Regions from separate parts of the Paenibacillus sp. FSL L8-0663 genome, predicted to be linked through region 2. Evidence: predicted binding sites of a transcription regulator. Region 2 holds the regulator's gene; the other holds the start of a gene.
The links. The regulator LexA, encoded in region 2, represses DNA repair genes until DNA is damaged. The targets are predictions, from matches to a motif close to CGAACATATGTTCG.

Region 1 (3,186 bases), 1.0 Mb from region 2:
CGAAAATTGCACATAGATCGTCTTGCAATGGACAAGCTAGATCAATTTTTTCGTAACCGTGGGGTAGAAATGACCGAAAATAACCGCCGGCAGGCGCTTTCTATTGAAGGTGCTACTCCGCTTGAAAATGAGACAGGGCTAGCTGTGGGCGACGCAATTGCACAGGATGGTAAATTTTATGTAGTTTTGCCTGGACCTCCTAAGGAACTCAAACCGATGTTTGCAAACCAGGCCAAACCTTGGTTGCTTCAGCAGGCATTGAGCGGTGAGGAAATGCCAATTTATTCAAAAATGCTAAAATTTGCAGGGATTGGTGAGTCAGCTCTTGAAACCCGTTTGTTAGATCTGATCCAATCCCAGACAGACCCCACGATTGCTCCTTATGCCAAGGAAGGGGAAGTCACGATCCGTATATCCACCAAGGCGGCCAGCGAAAGTGAAGCATTGATTAAGCTGACGGCTACGGAAGTAGAAATTCAGCAGCGTCTTTCGGAATTTATGTATGCAAGCGAAGATGTTACGCTGGAGAAGGTTATCGTAGATCTAATGGCCAATCGCGGACTCACTGTGAGTGCGGCAGAAAGCTGTACAGGTGGAATGCTGATGGAACACCTCACTTCTATACCTGGCAGTGCTACTATGTTTCAAGGTGGCATCGTGTGCTATTCCAATGAAATGAAGATGAAATTACTCAACGTGCCTTGTGATTATTTGGAAGGGGATCAAGCGCCAGGTGCAGTGAGTAAGGAAGTGGCCTTTGTGCTTGCAGAGCAGGCGAGAATGATCATGGACAGCGATTTTGGACTTTCAGTTACTGGTGTAGCCGGACCTGGGTATTCCGAACGTAAGCCAGTCGGTCTAGTGTATATTGGCATTGCTGAACGCGACAAGGAAACGGAAGTACATGAACTGAGACTGAGTGGTAACCGCGAAACAATCCGACTGCGATCAGTCAAAGCGATTCTGTACAGATTGTGGCGCAGGCTGGTAGAGAACGAGAAACTCTCTTAATCATCTATGTACAGTGTGGGTCGTAGAGTTGTTTTAGATAGATATTCATGATATAATTACCTTATCGGAAGAACCGTTGCAAAGCCTTTTGCCAGCGGTTCTTTTTTTGTTTTAAGAGACAGGTGTAATTACAGAAGAGAGCTGTGTGAATAAAAAAACGAATGTATGTTCGAAAAAATGCTTGGCAAGCGTGTCAAAACAAGGTATTATTAAAGTACAAACAATGAAGGATGTGAGTTTATTGTCAGATCGTCGTGCTGCGCTGGATATGGCGCTCCGTCAAATAGAAAAGCAATTTGGTAAAGGTTCCATTATGAAGTTGGGTGAGTCTACCCACATGCAAGTGGAAACGATCCCCAGTGGTTCGATTGCTTTGGATATTGCGTTAGGAACGGGCGGCTTTCCAAGAGGCCGGGTTATTGAAATATACGGACCGGAATCATCCGGTAAAACGACAGTAGCTCTTCACGCTATCGCAGAGGTGCAAAAAACAGGCGGACAAGCCGCCTTTATCGACGCCGAGCATGCGCTTGATCCGTCGTATGCAAGCAAGCTGGGTGTCAATATTGATGAGTTGTTACTATCGCAACCAGATACAGGAGAGCAGGCGCTTGAGATTGCCGAAGCCCTTGTACGTAGTGGAGCAGTAGACATTGTAGTTGTTGACTCCGTAGCGGCACTTGTGCCGAAGGCAGAGATTGAAGGCGAAATGGGAGATTCCCACGTCGGTCTTCAAGCACGTCTGATGTCGCAGGCATTGCGTAAGCTGTCTGGAGCCATTAACAAATCGAAAACTATTGCTATTTTTATTAACCAGCTACGTGAAAAAGTAGGTGTTATGTTCGGTAACCCTGAAACAACACCAGGTGGACGTGCCTTGAAGTTTTACTCTACGGTACGTTTGGATGTTCGTCGTATTGAAAGTTTGAAAATGGGTAACGACATTGTGGGTAACCGCACACGTATTAAAGTCGTGAAGAATAAAGTTGCCCCTCCATTCCGTCAGGCTGAAGTGGACATTATGTACGGTGAGGGCATTTCCAAAGAAGGTAGCTTGATCGATATCGGTACGGAGCATGACATTGTCGACAAGAGTGGAGCTTGGTATTCCTACGAAGGTGAGCGCCTTGGTCAGGGACGTGAGAATGCGAAGCAATTTTTGAAGGAAAATCCGAACATTGCTAGTACGATCGAGCAAAAAATTCGGGTGGCAAGCAATTTGATTACGACGGTTGCTCCGCCTACAGAAGAAGAGTTGGCACAGCAAGCCAAGGAAGAACAGGAATTGTTGGAGCTTGAATAAAGCTTGGTGAATCCTGATTTGTGAACTGGAGCCAGGGTTATGGCACAATCCGGTTGAATAGCATGATTCTGATGCCCTGCACAGTTGTGCAGGGCATTTTTGCATCAATTAAAGCTGCTTTGTCAGCGGAATCTAACTTTTGCGTAGCAGTTGTCCAAAGACTGCTTTCGTGAATTTCAAAGTGAGGGAAACATATTGCAGTTGGACGATGAAGATGAATATTCTGCGGAAGCAAATAAGCAACAAGAGATTTCTCTTTTTCCGGATCATGAGGAATTGATGATTACTAGGGTAGAGCAGGGACAGGGACGCAAACGTGGACGCTATATCATTCATTTTGGCCCGTATTCATTGTCTGTATTAGAAGATGTAATGATCAAGTACAATATGTTCAAAGGAACGTCATTCGTCAAAAAAGAACTGGAAGATATTGTTCTGGCAGATGAAAAGCAACAGGCCTATGTACTCGCGCTTCGATATTTGGGGCGAAAGCCTCGCACACGTCAGGAAATTGCCCAGCGTTTGGTGCAAAAAGAACTGGATCAGTCTGTTATTGACGAAGTAATGGTCCGACTGGAAAGGGAGCAACTCGTGGATGATGATTTGTACGCCCGCCAATGGGCAAGGCAGCGTATAACTAGCCAACGTAAGGGGAAGATGTGGGTTAGGCAAGAACTCCGTCAGAAAGGCATCTCTAAAGCCTCTATTGGGGAAGCGTTAGGTGAAATCACCGATAATGAGGAGTGGGAGAGTGCTTTGACGATCGGACGTAAGAAATGGAATCAGGTACGTGGTGATATAATGGAGAAAAAAAGGAAAACCTACCCTTTTCTCATGAGACGCGGATATTCGGGGGATATGACACGCCGAGT
Region 2 (3,186 bases):
ACGCGCAGTGGCTCTTTGATTGGAACGGATGTTCAATCTTCTTCTTCTTAAATCACGTCTGCAATGTCTTCTGCTCATAATATCACCTCCCTTCAAGAAATGAAGGTGCGGTTGAATCTTAGTGGCGTTTATGCTTACGCTTGGAAATTTTGATATTCAAGGCATTGGTTGCTAGTGCATTTCCGCTTCCTGTTTTAGCAGCTGCGGCTTGAAAGACTTTAACGACCAGATATCTGTTTTTCCCGATGCGATGCTTATACGTTTTAACTCTATTTCTGATCATCTGCATATCTCCTTTGCTTAGTTCTGCTATATATATATGTCAATTGTGATAGTAATGTATCAGCATAAATCTATTAGAAGCAAAAAGAAGCTAGTACCTATATCCCTAAAGGTTAACAAAAAAACTCATGCGAACCTGTCTTCGCCTTTTCAACTTTACGTTGCAGGAGATGTTACAGGCAGGTCGGCATGAGTCTAATGTGTAGAATAAAGATAATATGCAGTTTGTATGAAAATTATTTACTATTAAGGGTGTTAAGTTTTTTTTCGTAGTATGCCTCTTGGGCAAGAATATGATTCAGTTGTTCTGAGAGCTGTTTATATTCTTGGCTGGCCTCTGGGTAATTATTTCTTTCGGAAATTACAGCTTCAAGTTGCTTTTCTAAATACCTGAAATGGATGAGTATTTGTATGTACTGAATACGATCGTAGGTTGTTATGTGTGATTTCTCTTCTGCATACAAATGATCCATTGTTGGAACTGCACAGCTTACGACGATAAATATCATAACAAACGCTGAAATTATTATTTTTTTCATTTAATTCCTCCTACAGAGCTATGAGTAATTAATATACCATATTTAGCTAAAAGAAAGAAAGATCTATTAGTTTTTCCCATAACAGTATAGCTGTTCAAGATCAGTGGGGGATTATTTGAGATGATGAGGCTGATTTTATAGTAGATACAATAGGAATAGGTTGCAAAAAGGAAAGAATAGTTGTGAGATACATAGTAAGCATAATAACAATACAAAACCGGCTTGCCCTAGGCAGCCGGTTTTGTATTAGGGGATAGAATAACGGGGAAGGAAGAACGAGAAATCAGTGGAAGTCCCGGAAGAGTCCTACAACTTTGCCCAAAATACTGACGTGTGTCAGACGAAGCGGTTCAAAGGCTGGATTTTCAGGTTGAAGCCGGATATGATCTTTTTCTTTGTAGAAGGTTTTAACTGTAGCTTCGTCTTCATCTGTCATAGCTACAACAATATCGCCATTATCAGCGGTCTGCTGCTGACGTACGATTACATAGTCTCCGTTAGCAATCCCAGCCTCAATCATGCTTTCGCCTACAACAGATAACATGAATATTTTATCCTCACCAACAAAGTGTTGGGGAAGAGGAAAGTAATCTTCAATATTTTCTGTCGCCGTAATAGGAAGACCAGCGGTTACTTTGCCGACGACGGGGACACGACTAATGGAGTAATTAATCAAGTTGCTGTTATCCGATTCGTCTTGACCGAGTAACTCAATAGCCCGTGGTTTTGTAGGATCGCGGCGAATGAGTCCTTTTTTCTCTAAGCGATCCAAATGACCGTGAACCGTAGAACTGGAGGCCAATCCGACAGCCTCGCCTATTTCGCGTACAGAAGGGGGGTATCCCTTTAGACGCACTTCATTGCGGATAAATTCAAGAATGGCCTGCTGGCGGCTCGAAATCTTAGACATACCGTATCAACCCCATTTAGTAACGTTTGGGAAAATTATAGCATAGAACCTCCGTTCGTACAAACATAAGTTCTAAATAATCCCTAAAAAAATTGCGAACTTTTGTTCTCTTTTCTATTGAACAAAACAAACGTTCGTGTTATATTGTGAAAACATAAGAACAAACGTTTGGAGGACACAGCCATGATGAAATATAGCACCTATCAAAGTATTTTTCCAATGAATATAGAAAATTTACAGGAGACCCGAAAAGAGGGTAGGGCGCGTTTTATGCAGATTATTACCCATACTCTTTTACTTAAGCTTCTTATTATAGTGATTGTTGCTTGGATTGCAGGAGCAGGTGTACTTACGGTTTTCGCGGCTCCTTCAGCTTCCAAGGAAGAAGTGACTAAACTGACGGTACAACCTGGGGATACGTTGTGGCAGATTGCCGCGAATCATAAACCGGAACGAATGGATACACGGGTATATATAGAAGGAATTGTGCGGATTAACGGTTTAGAGGATCGGGGAGTGCAGGCAGGTCAGGTACTCAAGCTTCCTGACTTATGATCTATTGACTATTAGAGCTTGTCAGGGAGCGTAATGCGGGAGCCTTGACAAGCTCTTTTCTACATGTCAAAGTGTATTATATCTTTGCTTTTATGGAGGGGACACAATTTGGATATAGACAGCTTGGTACAGCGCATTAATGAATTAGCGCGCAAAGCAAAATCCGAGGGTTTGACGGAAGAGGAAGCCACAGAGCGCGCCAATCTTCGAGAAATTTATTTAGGTAACATTCGCCGTAATTTTCGGCAGCAGCTTGAAACGATTGAATTTGTGGACGATGATACATCGAAGGGAAATGACGGGCTGAAGCATTAATGTTGTTAAAGCGCCCAAGCCTGCAATTTGCCTTTTGTTTTAGGTACCTCTCATGGTATCTATATAGATCAGCTTTGAGGCAATTGTTTTAATGTAATATATCTGGGAAGGAATTGAGAGATGGCCCGATCATTTGAAAGAAAAGTACGCAAAAACACAGCGCATTTAAATAAATCGCGCAAAAAGCAAGGTATTCAAACCATTAGCGGCGCAGGTTCTGCAATGGATATTTTCCGTGGCCGTAACATTACTGTGCCAATTATGCTGGCTGGTCTTTCTGTATTGTACATGCTTATGAGTTACTTTTTGACTAAGACCGGTATGCGAGGGATGGATTGGCTTGTATTCGGCCTGTACTTGATGTTGGCTGTTATCTTTTTTATCCGTCGTCCTTATCTGAAAGTGGGAAAGGATACTCTCTATATGCTGAAAGGTGGTAGAGAACGTCCAATGACGGCAGGGGACATGAAAGCCATCAAGATTGAAAAGGGTTACGTAACCGTTGAAAGAAAAGGTAAGGGTGGTAATTTTATTTTCACAAAATCATTAGGTCGCTATGACACGGATGCCATTGCAGAGCGACTT

Region 1: the regulator LexA is predicted to act here: its motif matches at 1,170-1,183, upstream of recA (recombinase RecA).

What each region holds. Positions count from the first base shown of each region.
Region 1 covers NZ_JBBOYM010000001.1:2,141,025-2,144,210, forward strand. The annotation lists gene MKY75_RS09850 (competence/damage-inducible protein A) at 1-1,011, shown strand, start outside; gene recA (recombinase RecA) at 1,253-2,314, shown strand; gene MKY75_RS09860 (regulatory protein RecX) at 2,510-3,186, shown strand, end outside.
Region 2 covers NZ_JBBOYM010000001.1:3,136,474-3,139,659, reverse strand. The annotation lists gene MKY75_RS13440 (hypothetical protein) at 1-78, opposite strand, end outside; gene MKY75_RS13435 (hypothetical protein) at 119-283, opposite strand; gene MKY75_RS13430 (hypothetical protein) at 519-821, opposite strand; gene lexA (transcriptional repressor LexA) at 1,105-1,731, opposite strand; gene MKY75_RS13420 (LysM peptidoglycan-binding domain-containing protein) at 1,918-2,286, shown strand; gene MKY75_RS13415 (DUF896 domain-containing protein) at 2,395-2,601, shown strand; gene MKY75_RS13410 (hypothetical protein) at 2,722-3,186, shown strand, end outside.